2 regions of the Mesorhizobium sp. M8A.F.Ca.ET.165.01.1.1 genome follow, and region 2 is predicted to be linked to the other one. Evidence: riboswitches for the same ligand, from Rfam matches in the RefSeq annotation. Region 2 holds a riboswitch; the other holds the start of a gene.

Region 1 (7,689 bases), on a different contig from region 2:
GTGGGCCTCCGCGACATGCGCATAATATATGCGCATTCCGATATGGAAGGCAATAAAATCAAGCTGCCCCGATCGCGGGCGGAACCTACCCTTCCATCTCTTCCCGCAGCATCTCCAGTTCCAGCCATTCCTCTTCCAATGCGGCCAAGGTGGCGCGCTCCTTGTCGAGGGCGGCGATGGTCTTCTGGAACGAGGCCGGGTCGCGCTCGTAATAGGCCGGGTCGGAGATGTTGTTTTCCAGCCGCGAGATCGACGCTGTCACGGCCTCGATCTTCTTGGGCAAGGAGTCCAGCGCGAACTTCTGCTTGAACGACAGTTTTTTGGCCGGCCCTTTTGCTACGGCAGGTTCTGCCTTGGTGGTCGGCGCGTCGCCGGCGTCGGCCTTGGCGCGCGCCTTGCGGTCGTCGAGCCGGGTGCCGCCGCGCTGCGCCAGCATGTCGGAATAGCCGCCGGCATATTCAATCCAGCGGCCACCACCGTCCGGCGCGATGACGCTGGTGACGGTGCGGTCGAGGAAATCGCGATCGTGGCTGACCAGGATGACGGTGCCGGCGAACCCGGCGACCAGTTCCTGCAGCAGTTCCAGCGTCTCCATGTCGAGATCGTTGGTCGGCTCATCAAGTACCAGCAGGTTCGCCGGGCGCGCCAGCACGCGCGCCAGGATCAGCCGCGCCCGCTCGCCGCCGGACAGCTCGCGCACCGGCGTGCGCGCCTGCTCCGGCTTGAACAGAAAATCCTTCATGTAGGAGACGACATGGCGCTGCTCGCCATTGATGACCAGGTTCTCGCCGCGCCCGTCGGTGAGATATTGCGCCAGCGTCTCCTGCGGGTCGACCGCCTCGCGCTTCTGGTCGAGCGTGGCGATCTCCAGATTCGTGCCGAGCCGTATCGAACCAGCGTCCGGCGCCAATTCGCCGGTCAGCATCTTCAGAAGCGTCGTCTTGCCGGCGCCGTTCGGTCCGACGAGGCCGACGCGGTCGCCGCGCTGGATGCGGGTCGAGAACCCCTTGACGACGGTGAGGTCGCCAAAGCTCTTCTCTATGTTTTTCGCCTCGATCACCAGCTTGCCGGATTCGGCCGCGTCGCTGGCCACCATTGTCGCGGTGCCCTCGGCGCCGCGATGGCCGCGAAAGCGCTGGCGCATGGTCTGCAGTTCGCCGAGACGTCGCATGTTGCGCTTGCGCCGTGCCGTCACGCCGTAGCGCAGCCAGTGCTCCTCGCGCACGATCTGGCGGCCGAGCTTGTGCTGCTCGCGCTCTTCCTCCTCCAGCACGAGGTCGCGCCATTCCTCGAAATGGCCAAAGCCCTTGTCCAACCGGCGGGTCTGGCCACGGTCGAGCCAGACGGTGGCACGCGACACACGCTCGAGGAACCGGCGGTCGTGCGAGATCACGATGAGCGCCGAGGAAGTCCGGACGAGCTCCTCTTCCAGCCATTCGATCACCGACAGATCAAGATGATTAGTCGGCTCATCAAGGAGCAGGATGTCGGGCTCCGGCGCCATGACGCGGGCAAGGGCGGCGCGCCTGGCCTCGCCGCCGGACAGGTCTGCCGGCCGCTCCTCGCCCGACAGGCCGAGATGCTCCATCAGATAGCTGGCGCGGTAGGGATCGTCGGCCGGGCCGAGCCCGGCCTCGATATAGGCCCGCACATTGGCAAAGCCGTCCATGTCGGGCATTTGCGGCAGATAGCGGACAGTCGCCGAAGGCTGGCGGAACACCTCGCCGTCCTGCGGTTCGATCAGGCCGGCGGCGATCTTGAGCAGCGTCGACTTGCCGGACCCGTTGCGGCCGACCAGCGCGATCTTGTCGCCGGCCGACGCTGTCAGGGCGGCGCCATCGAGCAGCGGCGTGCCGCCAAAAGTCAGTCTTATCCCGTCGAGATTGAGAAGGGGCGGGGCCATGTCAGCTTTCGGGCAATGGATAGGGATGGGCGAGCAGCAGCGCGCGGCCGTGGCCGAGCGCGATGTCGAGGCGGCCCTTGACCTCGTTGGAAATGGTCAGCGACGATCCGAAAGCCACCTCGACCTTGTCGAGCGGCCATTTGGCGCCGGTGACGGTCAGGCCGGAGAGTTCGGAAAAGCCGAGAATAGAAAATAGCGTGCCGTCGGCATAATCGAAGCTGGCCCTGCCGTTGAGCAAGGGGACACCCTCCTGGGCGCCGCTGGTCAAAAGCACATCCGTTCCGGCCTCGGCCAGCCGCAGGCCAAGCGCCAGATGCAGGAAGGCGTGATCGGCGCGCTTGCCGCCGAAGGCGCCCGCCAGCACAAGGCGGGTCGCTCCACGCTCCAGTGCGGCCGCGATTGCCAGTTCGCCGTCGGTCTTGTCCTTTTCCGCCGGGAAGGTTTGCCGGGGCACGGCGGCGAGATGGGCGGGCAGATCGGCCGGAACCGAATCGAAATCACCGACCCACAATTCCGGCACTAGGCCCAGTATCCGCGCATGACCGATGCCGGCGTCGGCGGCGATCACGCGCGAGCCTTCGACCTGGCGGTCGAGCCGGGGCGTGCGGAGGAGATCGCCGCCAAGCAGGATGGTGAATGTGCTCATATCCCGTCGCCTTACCAGCCCGGCACGGGAAACGGAAGGCGGCAAACTCCCACTTGCGTGTCCCACCCGCCGGGCCTATGTGTCGAAACGCTCTAACGGGGTGCCGGACGCGAATTTCGCGGACCGGCTGAGAGGCAGTCTCGCCAACCCGCTGAACCTGATCCGGTTTGTACCGGCGGAGGGATTAGACGTTTCGGACAGTCCGACGCCTCAATTCCTTTCAACGCAAACGAAGGAGGCGCCGATGCGCACGTTTTTATATTCTCTCATCGCAGCCACGGCAGTGGCCCTGTCCGGGCCGGCTTTGGCCAAGGACAAGCTCACCGTCTACACCTATGAGAGCTTCACCGCCGACTGGGGTCCGGGCCCCGTGGTGAAGAAGGAATTCGAGGCCGAATGCGGCTGCGATGTCGAATTCGTCTCGGTCGCCGACGGCGTGGCGCTGCTCAACCGCGTCAAGCTGGAAGGCGCTTCGACCAAGGCCGACATCGTGCTCGGCCTCGACACCAATCTCACCGCCGATGCCAAGGCCTCAGGCCTGTTCGCGCCGCATGGCGCGGCGAGCGATGTCAACGTGCCGGGCGGCTGGAGCGACGATACTTTTGTTCCCTTCGACTATGGCTATTTCGCCGTTGTCTACGATACGCAAAAGCTGAAGTCGCCGCCGAAAAGCTTGAAGGAGCTGGTCGAGGGCAGCGCCGACGACAAGATCGTCATCCAGGACCCGCGCACCTCGACGCCCGGTCTCGGCCTGCTGCTCTGGGTGAAGTCGGTCTATGGCGACAAGGCGCCGGAGGCCTGGGCCAAGCTCAAGACCAAGGTGCTGACCGTGACGCCGGGCTGGAGCGAGGCCTATGGCCTGTTCACCAAGGGCGAGGCGCCGATGGTGCTTTCCTACACCACCTCCCCGGCCTACCATATGGTCGCCGAGAACACCGAGCGTTACCAGGCGGCGTCTTTCGAAGAGGGCGAGTATCTGCAGATCGAGGTCGCCGGCATCACCACGACCGGAGCCAAGAACCCGCTGGCGGAAAAATTCATGGCCTTCATGACCGGACCGAAATTCCAGGACGCCATCCCCGAGACCAACTGGATGTTCCCGGCCGGCAAGACCGACAAGCCGCTCAACCCGGCCTTCGACAAACTGGTCAAGCCGACCAAGACCCTGCTGTTCAGCCCGGACGAGGTCGCGGCCAACCGCAAGGCCTGGGTGGATGAATGGCTGGCGGTGATGAGCAAGTAGTTGGCTGTATGATCCGAAGATGAATGCTCTACGGCGCCCCCCTCTGTCCTGCCGGACATCTCCCCCGCTTGGGGGGAGATTGGCTGTCATCGGCGATTTCGCCAATCGCCAACATTGCAGGAATGAGCTGGGCGCCGGAGCTGCTAATCTCCCCCCTCGTGGGGGAGATGTCCGACGGGACAGAGGGGGGCGCGAAGGAACGCGACGCACGTTAAAGGCCTTTCGTGCAACCCGCGTCTGATCCCCGCATTACCGCCGGCAGCGTAGCGCTGGCGGCGATCGCGCTCTTGATCGGCGGCGCGTTTGCCGGGCTGCTTGTCGAAGGCGCACACGACCTCTCCGGCGCCTGGGCGGCCTTCGACCCTTATCTGTTGCGCGTCGTGCGCTTCACACTCTGGCAGGCGGCCCTGTCAACGCTGCTCTCCGTCGGGCCGGCCCTGTTCGTGGCGCGGGCGCTGTCGCGGCATCCACGGTTTTTCGGCCGCGCCTTCATTCTGCAGCTCTTCGCCGTGCCGTTGGCGCTGCCGGCGATCGTCGCGGCGCTCGGCATTCTGGCGCTTTATGGCCGTGCCGGCTATTTCGCCGGCCTGTTCAACTGGGTTGGCGGCCAGGGCTGGCCGGGCATCTACGGCCTCTCCGGCATTCTCGTCGCCCATGTCTTCTTCAACCTGCCGCTGGCCACCCGCCTGTTCCTCGAGGCGCTGCAGACCATCCCCTCCGACCAGTGGCGGCTGGCGAGCCAGCTCGGCATGGCGGCGCGGCCGGCGTTCCGGTTGATCGAATGGCCAACACTGCGCGCCGCCATGCCCGGCGTCGCCGGGCTCGTCTTCATGCTCTGCATCACATCCTTCACCATCGTGCTGACGCTTGGCGGCGGGCCGGCCGCGACGACGCTCGAAGTCGGCATCTATCAGGCCTTGCGCTTCGATTTCGATCCCGCGAGGGCTGTCGCGCTGACATTGCTGCAGATCGCCTTGACCTTCATCGTGGTGCTGGCGCTGACGCGGCTCGGCGCCAATGTCGTCGGCGACACCAACCTGCCGGTCGCGCCGCGCCGCTATCTCTCCGTCAACGGCACCGAAGCCACACTGAATGCCTTGCTCATCGGATTGACGCTGCTGGTCGTCGCGGGACCGATGGCGGCGACCGTGATCGCCGGATTGAGCGCCGATCTCGACCGGCTGGCCGGCGAGACCGCTGTCCGGCAGGCGACACTCACCAGCGCCGTGCTCGGCTTCCTTTCGGCGCTGCTTTCGGTGATGCTCTCGTTGGCATTGACAATGGCGCGGCGGGCGCTGGCATCGAACCGCCGCTCCGGCCCAATGACACTGCTCGAACACGCCACCGATACCGGCGCCGGCTTTGTGCTGGTCGTGCCGCCGATCGTCGTCGGCGCCGGTTGGTTCCTTCTGTTGCGCCACGTCGGCGACGTCTTTGCCATCGCCCCGCTCATGGTCGTCACCGTCAACGCTGTCATGGCGATGCCTTTCGCGCTGCGCGCCATCCGCCCCGCCTATGATGCGGCAAGCGAGCGCCACGAACGGCTCTGCGCACAGCTCGGCATTTCCGGCTGGGCAAGGCTGAAGCTGGTCGACTGGCCGTCGCTGCGGCGGCCGCTCGCCACCGCCTTCGCCTTCGCCATGGCGCTGTCGCTTGGCGATCTCGGCGTCATCGCCCTGTTCGGCAGTGATTCCGTACAGACCTTGCCCTACCTTCTCCTGGCGCGCATGGGCAGCTACCGCACCCAGGACGCCGCCGGCCTGGCGTTGTTGCTGGGCCTTGTCTGCCTGGTACTGGTGCTGGCAGCGGACCGGCTGGGAAAGGGGATGGCCCGCGATGTCTGACGGTGCGGCTGACGGCAAAGGGGTTCCGGTGCGGCTGGACAAGGTCTCGTTCAGTTATGGCGAGGCATTGTTCGCTTTCGATGTCGAGTTCACCGCGACGCAAATCACTGCCATCATGGGGCCAAGCGGTTCGGGAAAGTCGACGCTGCTCAATCTGGTGGCCGGATTCGAGATGCCGAGATCCGGCCGCGTGCTGATCGGCGGGGGCGATGTCAGTGGTGAGCCGCCGGCCGTGCGTCCGGTGTCGATGGTGTTTCAGGAGAACAATCTTTTCGCGCATCTTTCCGTCGAGCAGAATGTCGGGCTCGGCCGTTCGCCATCGTTGCGGCTGACCGATACCGACCACGCCGATATCGCGGGCGCCCTTGCGCGCACCGGTCTTGCCGGCAAGGAGAAGCGGCTGCCGCGCGAACTTTCGGGCGGTGAGCGCCAGCGCGTCGCCCTGGCTCGCGTGCTGGTGCGTGACCGCCCGGTGCTGCTGCTCGACGAACCCTTCGCCTCGCTTGGGCCCGCCTTGCGCGACGACATGCTCGACCTGGTTGCTGGCCTTCATGCCGAGCGTGGCATGACGGTGCTGTTCGTCACGCACCAGCCGCAGGATGCCCGCCGCATCGGCCAGAAGGTGGTGTTTCTGGACAATGGCGCCATCGCCGCCACAGGCACGGCGGACGATTTCTTTTCCGGGGCTGGTCCGGAGGCGTTCCGGCGCTATATCGGTGCGGGTGCCGGGGATGCCTTATCACGAGATATTGCCCGGAAGCGGACATAATTTACGCTCAAACCGGCCCGAGGCGATGTGGCGCTTGCTTGCCATGACTGGAGTAGTGTGGCTAGGTCCGCTCGATACCGGTCCGGCACTGGCCGTGATTTGCCTACAGCATCTGCTGCCCGCCCCGAGGGGCGGGCAGCAGATGCTGTAGCAGTTTGTTTTGCGCATTGCATGATCATGCGCAAGGACCTGAAAGGAAGCCATTCTGGCGATCGGCGTTGACAGGCTACGAATGAACCCGCTGGCGCGCTTCCTGGCGCTGGCTGGCTTTGCCGTGGCGCTGGCGAGCTGCCAGATGTTCACGCCTCCGGAGGTCCAGGAATCCGGCTTCCAGCCATCCGACAAGCCGATCACGGTGGACAATGTCGCCGCCAACAACAAGCTTGCCGAACTCGCCAAGGCGCAGCATCCGCGCATCCTGGCGACCTATGGTGGCGAATATTCCGATCCCAAGCTCGAGCGCATGGTCGCCAAGGTGGTCGGCAATTTGACCGTGGTATCGGCCAACCCGACGCAGACCTATCGCATCACCATCCTCAATTCGCCCAACGTCAACGCCTTCGCGCTGCCGGGCGGCTATCTCTACATAACGCGCGGCCTCCTGGCGCTGGCCAATGATTCGTCCGAGCTCGCCGCTGTCATCGCGCATGAAATGGGACACGTCACCGCCAATCATGGCCTGCAGCGCCAGCAGTTGGAGGCCGAGGAGGGCCTGGCGACCAAGGTCGTCTCGGATGTGCTCGGCGACAGCCCGACCGCCAAGGCAGCACTGATCCGCGGCAAGCTCAGGCTGGCGCAGTTCTCGCGCAACCAGGAACTGGAGGCGGACGCCATCGGCATCAAGTCGATCGGCGAAGCCGGCTACGATCCCTATGCCGCCGGCCGATTCCTGCAGTCGATGTCGGCCTACACCGATTTCCGCTCGATCAGCGGCGCCACGGACGCCAGCCTCGACTTCCTTGCGACGCACCCCAACACGCCGCAGCGCATCGATCTGGCACAGCGCCACGCCCGCCAGTTCGGCGCGCCCGGCTTCGGCACGCGCGACCGCGATTCCTTCCTCGCCGGCATAGACGGCCTGCTTTACGGCGACACGCCGGAAGAAGGCTATGTGCGCGGCGAGACCTTCCTGCATCCGGGCCTCGGCGTGTCGTTCACGGTGCCGGACGGTTTCATCATCGACAATTCGGCGGCAGCGGTGACGGCGACCGGTCCTGGCGACATAGCGATCCGCTTCGATGGCGTTTCGATCGACAAGAACCGCGCCTTGACCGACTATATCAG
Region 2 (7,689 bases):
CGCATCCGGAGTGCCCGCCCGAAGTGGTCGCGAAAGCGGACTTCTCCGGCTCGACGGCCGCCATGTCCGACTATGTCGGAAGACAAAAGCCAGCGCGGGTCGTGCTGATGACCGAATGTTCGATGAGCGACAACGTTGCGGTGGAGCATCCCGAAGTCGAGTTCATCCGGCCTTGCAACCTCTGCCCGCACATGAAGCGGATAACGCTCGCCAACATCCGTACTGCGCTCGAACAGAACCGCCATGTCGTAACCATCGAATCGGAGATTGCAGGGCGTGCGCGGCTGGCCGTCGAGCGGATGCTGGCGGTATGAGCATGGACGTTCGCGATCTCGCCCGCCGGCCGGTCATCATCGGCGGCGGCATAGCCGGGCTGATGACCGCGCTGCACATGGCGCCTGAGCCGGTGCTGCTCCTGTCGAGATCGCCGCTTGGCGCGGAGGCGTCGAGTGCGTGGGCGCAGGGCGGGCTGGCCGCCAGCCTGGGCGGCGATGATGAACCGGCGCTCCATCTTGCCGACACGCTCGCCGCAGGGGACGGCCTTTGCGATGCAGATACAGCAAGGCGCATCGTGTACGCCGCGCCCGCGGCGATCGAGGATCTGACGCGCCTTGGGGCTCGCTTCGATCGCACATCTGCAGGAGTTCTGCGTCTCGGGCTGGAAGCCGCGCATAGCAGGCGGCGCATCGTTCATGCCGGAGGTGACGGCAGCGGAAGGGAGGTGATGCGCGCCCTGATCGCGGCCGTGCGCTCCACGCCTTCGGTTCTTGTCGTGGAAGGAGTCGAAGCACGCCGGCTGGCCGTCGAGGACGGCAGAATCGCCGGTGTTGTGGCGAGCGGTCCGACAGGTCCGGTGTTCTTTGCCACGGGACGGGCCGTTCTCGCCACGGGCGGAATCGGCGGCCTGTTCCGCGACTCAACCAACCCACTGGGCAGCTGCGGACAGGGTCTGGCGCTTGCGGCGCGCGCGGGTGCCGTCCTTGCCGATCTGGAGTTCATTCAGTTCCACCCGACCGCGCTTGACGGGCCCGGCCGTCCGATGCCGCTCATCAGCGAGGCGGTTCGCGGAGAAGGTGCAACAATCGTCGACGAAACAGGGCGGCGCTTCCTCGATGGCCTGCTCGGGGCGGAACTCGCACCGCGCGACATCGTCGCGCGCGCCGTCTGGCGACATCTTGCCGACGGCCATCGCGTCTTCCTCGACGTCCGCGAGAAGCCAGGCACGATGTTCGCGCAGCAATTTCTGACAATCGCATCAGCCTGCGGCAAGGCCGGCATCGATCCGGCGCGAGACCTCATTCCCATCCGGCCGGCCCAGCATTACCACATGGGTGGTGTCGCCGTGGATCTGGCCGGGCGAACATCGGTTCCTGGACTTTGGGCATGCGGCGAAGTCGCGTCGACCGGGCTGCACGGCGCCAACCGGCTCGCCAGCAACTCGCTGACCGAGGCCGTCGTTTGCGCGCGCTGGGTTGCCGAAAGCGTCGCTGGTGCACCGGACGGCGGTGGGAAGCCAGCGATGGCAGCTAACCTGCCCGCGCCGGATCCGAGGCCTGTGCGCCCTCTCCTGTCACATGCCCTTGGCGTCACGCGGGATGGCGAAGGTTTGAAAGAGGCTGCGCGCGCCTTGTTGCTGCTGTTGCATCGGCACGACACAGCGTCCGATCCCGCCGCCGTAGGGCTGATGATCGCGGTTGCCGCCTTGCTGCGCCGCGAAAGCCGTGGCGCTCACTACCGGAACGACTTTCCCCATCAAGCGGCCGTCGCCCGCCGCTCCGAAATCAGGCTCGACGCGGCCATGTTTGCGGCGCGGGAACTCGGCAACTCTCCAATGCTCGAAAGCGTCGCTTGATGAACCTATCCCCCCTTCCAACGATCATGCTCGAGCCTCTGGTGCGGGCAGCTCTGCTCGAGGACCTTGGCAAGGCCGGTGATTTGACCACTGATGCCATCGTACCGAAGGACCATCATGCGACAACGGTGCTGACTGCGCGCGAGGCCGGAACTATAGCCGGTCTCGACCTGGCGATGCTCGCTTTCAGGTTGATCGACCAGGATGTCGAGATGACAGTGGAGCGAGCGGACGGCAGCAACATCGCGCAAGGTGAGACCATCGCATCGGTCAGCGGTCCGGCCCGGGCCATACTCACCGCGGAACGGACGGCGCTCAATTTTCTGTGCCATCTGAGCGGTATCGCCACCGCGACGGCATTGATCGTCGCGGCGGTCCGCGGCCACGGCGCAAGAATCGTCTGCACGCGCAAGACGACGCCTGGATTGCGAGCGGTCGAAAAATATGCCGTGCGCGCCGGTGGCGGCTCCAATCATCGTTTCGGTCTCGACGACGCCATCCTGATTAAGGACAACCACATCGCCATCGCTGGCGGAATTCGCATGGCAATCGAGCGCGCGCGATGCAGCGTCGGCCACCTAGTCAAGATCGAAGTCGAGGTCGATACGCTAGCCCAGTTAGAAGAGGCTATGGCCCTCGCCCCAGACGCCGTCCTGCTCGACAACATGTCTGTCGACGAATTGCGCCAAGCAGTGGCGATGGTTGCCGGCCAGGCGATTACCGAGGCGTCGGGCAGGATAACGCCGGCGACGGCTCCAGCCGTCTCCGCGACCGGTGTCGACCTGATCTCCATCGGCTGGTTGACCCACAGCGCGCCAATCCTCGATATCGGGCTCGACTCCGCGAAATTTGTCCGTCGGGCCTGACAATCGGCGGTCGACCGGACGCTTTTTCGACCCAGCCCGCCAAGTTCAAAGGTGCCTAGGTCGCCCAATGCAAGGGGAACAGGATGGAAATGCACGCAGCGATTTCGGAAAAACCATGCGTGAAGCTCAATCCTTCGACGGCCACCGGATGTGGACCGTGGAAGCTGCTCGGGCGCTGCATGACGCGCCTTTCAACGACCTGCTGTTTCAAGCGCAAACCGTTCACCGCCGGAATTTCGATCCCAACAGGCGGCGGCGGGCGCTGGTCTCAGCGGCGGCGCCGTCGTCGTCGGAATCTAGCGGGGTAACCCGGCCACCCAGAGGATGGCGGGACGATTCATCCATGATGATAGGAAACAGGACCATTGCGAAAACTAGTCGCTGGCAAGCTGCACGGCATCTACGTCACCGAAGCGAACCTCAACTACCATGGATCGATAACGCTGGACCCTGACCACTGCGAAGCAGCCGGGATCCTGCCGATGGAATTTGTGGAGATTTGGAACAAGAATTCCGGTGCGCGGATTTCGACCTATGTCATTTTCGGCGAGCGCGGCTCACGATGCTGCATCCTCAATGGTGCGGCTGCCCGCACCTGCCAGCCAGACGACCAGATCATTGTTTGCAACTCCATATACCTGGACGAAGCGAATATCACCTCGTTGAAGCCGCGGATCATCACCTTCGACCAGGACAATCACATACTCGATCGCCTGAGCTACTCCGTCGATCTTGACGCACATGGGCGTTACAGTTTCTCGATCCTTGACGAGGCGAATGAGCCTTTGGCCATTCCTGCGCTGGTCTCCGGCGCGTGACTTCCTCTCGAGATTTGCCCGTGCTTTGCGCGGGGTTTCATTAGTCGCCGATCACCGCCGCAGGTGGAAATGCGCTTGACAAAGCAGTGTCGGCTCGGTCAATTCGAAAACATTCACCAGGGGAGTCCCGGCAAGGGGCTGAGATACTGCTGGCTATCGCGGCGCAGTGACCCGTTGAACCTGATCCAGTTCATACTGGCGTAGGGACGGTGCAAGCGCTTTGCGGGAGTTTACGCCCGAAGACCTGTTTTCAAGCAGGTCGACCAAAGCGTCTTTTCATCCTTCCGGCACAGAACTGGGTCTCCAATGCATGAGCAAAGGAGCCTCAAGATGAATGCCCTAACCCCAGCCGTCTCAACGGGACCGCTGCCTGCCTCACGGAAAATCCACAAGCCCGGCGTCCTCCATCCGCACATCAAAGTGCCGATGCGCGAAATCTCCGTCCATCCGACAGCGGGCGAGCCGCCCATCACCGTCTACGATCCGTCCGGCCCCTATACCGACCAGACTGTCGAAACCAGCATCGAAAAGGGCCTCGCCCGGCCTCGCCACGAATGGATCACGGCGCGGGGCGATGTCGAAGCCTATGACGGCCGCCATGTGCGGCCGGAAGACAATGGCTTCGTCACGGGTGAGCGCCTGACGCCGGAATTTCCCATTCGCAACCGGCCGCTAAGGGCCAGGGCCGGCAAGGCGGTGACACAGCTTGCCTATGCGCGCGCCGGCATCATCACGCCCGAGATGGAGTTCGTCGCCATCCGCGAAAACCTCGGCCGGGAAATCGCCCGCGGCAAGCTGCAACGCGACGGTGAAAGCTTCGGCGCGGCTATTCCCGATTTCGTCACGCCGGAATTCGTACGCGACGAGGTGGCGCACGGGCGGGCGATCATTCCAGCCAACATCAACCACCCAGAGAGCGAACCGATGATCATCGGGCGCAATTTCCTCGTCAAGATCAACGCCAATATCGGCAATTCCGCTGTCACTTCCTCGATGGCCGAAGAGGTCGAAAAAATGGTCTGGGCGATCCGCTGGGGCGCCGATACGGTGATGGACCTGTCGACCGGCCGCAACATCCACAACATTCGCGACTGGATCCTGCGCAATTCACCGGTGCCGATCGGCACGGTGCCGCTTTACCAGGCGCTCGAGAAGGTCGGCGGCATCGCCGAGGACCTGACCTGGGAGGTGTACCGCGACACGCTGATCGAGCAGGCCGAACAAGGCGTCGACTATTTCACCATCCATGCCGGTGTGCGGCTGCATTACATCCCGCTGACCGTCGACCGGGTCACGGGCATCGTCTCGCGCGGTGGCTCGATCATGGCCAAATGGTGCCTGCACCATCACCGGGAAAGCTTCCTCTATGAGCATTTCGAGGAGATCTGCGACATCTGCCGCGCCTATGACGTATCCTTCTCGCTCGGCGACGGCCTTCGTCCGGGCTCGATCGCCGATGCCAATGATGCGGCGCAATTCGCCGAGCTGGAAACGCTCGGCGAATTGACGCAGATCGCCTGGGCCAAGGATTGCCAGGTGATGATCGAAGGTCCCGGCCATGTGCCGATGCACAAGATCAAGGAGAATATGGACAAGCAGCTCGCTGTCTGCGGCGAGGCGCCCTTCTATACGCTTGGACCACTGACGACCGACATTGCGCCGGGCTATGACCATATCACCTCAGGCATTGGTGCTGCCATGATCGGCTGGTTCGGCACCGCCATGCTCTGCTATGTCACGCCCAAGGAGCATCTCGGCCTTCCCGATCGCAACGACGTCAAGATTGGCGTGATCACCTACAAAATCGCCGCCCATGCAGCCGATCTGGCGAAGGGCCATCCGGCAGCGAAAGTCAGGGATGATGCCCTTTCCCGCGCGCGCTTCGAGTTCCGCTGGGAAGACCAGTTCAACCTGTCGCTCGACCCCGAAACCGCGCGGTCCTTCCACGACCAGACCTTGCCCAAGGAGGCGCACAAGCTGGCGCATTTCTGCTCGATGTGCGGGCCGAAATTCTGCTCCATGCGCATTTCCCACGACATCCGTGCCGAGGCTCAGAAGGAAGGCATGGCGGCAATGGCGGCAAAATACCGGGAGGGCGGCGATCTCTACATGCCGGCGGACGAGACTGGCGTACCGGTCGTGCCGGAGGCTCCCAAACCATCATGAGGGTGCTCGTCAAAGGGGCCGGCGTTGCCGGCCTCACCGTCGCTTTCGAACTCGCCGCCCGCGGCGCGACGGTCACAGTCGCCGAGATGCGGCATGGCCTTGGCGGCAACGCGTCGTGGTTCGCCGGCGGCATGCTGGCGCCATGGTGCGAGCGCGAAAGCGCGGAGCAGCCGGTGCTGGATCTCGGACGCGACGCTGCCGACTGGTGGGATGCGGTGCTGTCGGGTCAGGTGACACGGGCCGGGACATTGGTCGTGGCCGCGCCGCGTGATGCCGGTGAGCTTGACCGGTTCGCCAGTCGCACGTCAGGGCATAGGCGCGTCGATGAAAACGAAATTGCGCTCCTGGAACCCGACCTCGCCGGCCGCTTCCGGCGTGGATTGCTCTTCCCCAACGAGGCTCACCTCGACCCACGCCAGGCGATGGCGGCACTTCATGACAACCTTGCGACCATGGGTGTCAAATTCCACTTCGGCTGCGACGCCCGGCCTGTTTCGGGTTTCGCCCGTCAGATAGACTGCATGGGAATGGCAGCGGCCGATGACAGGCTGCGCGGTGTTCGCGGCGAAATGCTGATCCTTCGCACGCCTGATGTCTCGCTGTCGCGGCCGGTCCGTTTGCTTCATCCACGCTTTCCGCTTTATGCCGTGCCGCGCACCGATCACCGTTTCATGATCGGAGCGACGATGATTGAAAGCCAGAGCGCCGGACCGGTGACGGCGCGTTCCATGATGGAGCTGCTGGGCGCCGCCCATGCCCTCCATCCGGCCTTTGGTGAGGCCGAGATCGTTGAAACCGGTGTGGGTGTCCGTCCGGCATTTCCCGACAATTTGCCACGCGTCGAAACAGACGGTGAGATCATCGCGATCAACGGTCTTTATCGTCACGGTTTTCTCCTCGCCCCCGCCATGGCGCGCCAGGCTGCCGGCCTGGTTTTCAGTCAAGACAGAACCAAGGAGCATGCTCATGAAACTGATGGTCAACGGCGAGGCGCGTGAGATTGCCGCCACCACGCTGGCCGAGTTGCTTGCCGCGCTCGACTATGAGGGCGATTGGCTCGCCACCGCCGTCAACGGCGACCTCGTGCACAAAGCCAACCGCACGGAGTTCCAGTTGAGCGACGGCGACCGGATCGAAATCCTCTCGCCCATGCAGGGCGGCTAGCATGTTGGAGCTTTATGGAACCGAGCTTTCGTCGCGCCTGCTTCTCGGCACCGCTCAATATCCTTCGCCGGCCATCCTTGCCGATGCAGTCAAGGCGTCGGGCACGTCGGTGGTGACCGTCTCGTTGCGGCGTGAGATGGCGGGCGGTAGAGCCGGCGAACAATTCTGGTCGTTGATCCGCTCGCTGGGCGCCAGAATCCTGCCCAATACCGCCGGCTGCCTCTCCGTCAAGGAAGCCGTCACCACCGCGAAAATGGCGCGCGAGGTCTTCGGCACCAACTGGATCAAGCTCGAAGTGATCGGCAATCACGACACGCTACAGCCGGATGTGTTCGGTCTGGTTGAAGCCGCCCGCATCCTGTGCGAGGACGGCTTTGCGGTATTCCCCTATACCACCGACGATCTCGTTGTCGCCGAGCGGCTGCTGGAAACGGGCTGCAAGGTCCTGATGCCGTGGTGCGCACCGATCGGTTCCGCCTTGGGACCGGTCAACATGACGGCGCTGCGCTCGATGCGCGGATATTTCCCTGGCGTCCCGCTGATTGTGGATGCGGGGCTCGGACGGCCGTCGCACGCGGCCACCGTCATGGAACTCGGCTTTGACGCCGTGCTCCTGAACACAGCGGTCGCCAAGGCGGCATATCCGGTCGGCATGGCGCGTGCTTTCGGTAAGGCGGTCGACGCCGGTCGTGAGGCGTTCAGTTCGGGAATGCTCGAACCGCGCGACGTCGCCGTGCCATCGACACCGATGGTCGGCAGGGCCGTTTTTTCATGAAGCTCGATCCCTTTTATCTGATCGTCGACAGCGCTGCCTGGATCGAAC

What was found. Region 2 has a riboswitch for thiamine pyrophosphate ahead of thiC (phosphomethylpyrimidine synthase ThiC). Riboswitches for the same ligand answer to the same signal wherever they lie in the genome.
Region 1: another riboswitch for thiamine pyrophosphate. It lies ahead of thiB (thiamine ABC transporter substrate binding subunit); the one in region 2 lies ahead of thiC (phosphomethylpyrimidine synthase ThiC).

Annotation. Positions count from the first base shown of each region.
Region 1 covers NZ_SRTH01000012.1:64,487-72,175, forward strand. Annotated here, with positions in the region: gene EN808_RS25905 (ABC-F family ATP-binding cassette domain-containing protein) at 86-1,903, opposite strand; gene EN808_RS25910 (thiamine diphosphokinase) at 1,905-2,549, opposite strand; TPP riboswitch at 2,636-2,750, shown strand; gene thiB (thiamine ABC transporter substrate binding subunit) at 2,794-3,792, shown strand; gene thiP (thiamine/thiamine pyrophosphate ABC transporter permease) at 4,017-5,636, shown strand; gene thiQ (thiamine ABC transporter ATP-binding protein) at 5,629-6,405, shown strand; gene EN808_RS25935 (M48 family metalloprotease) at 6,638-7,689, shown strand, end outside.
Region 2 covers NZ_SRTH01000015.1:164,073-171,761, reverse strand. Annotated here, with positions in the region: gene nadA (quinolinate synthase NadA) at 1-314, shown strand, start outside; gene EN808_RS29070 (L-aspartate oxidase) at 311-1,852, shown strand; gene nadC (carboxylating nicotinate-nucleotide diphosphorylase) at 1,852-2,718, shown strand; partial or broken gene EN808_RS37230 (biotin synthase) at 2,867-2,968, shown strand; gene panD (aspartate 1-decarboxylase) at 3,084-3,536, shown strand; TPP riboswitch at 3,645-3,761, shown strand; gene thiC (phosphomethylpyrimidine synthase ThiC) at 3,867-5,702, shown strand; gene thiO (glycine oxidase ThiO) at 5,699-6,700, shown strand; gene thiS (sulfur carrier protein ThiS) at 6,669-6,866, shown strand; gene EN808_RS29035 (thiazole synthase) at 6,868-7,641, shown strand; gene EN808_RS29030 (thiamine phosphate synthase) at 7,638-7,689, shown strand, end outside.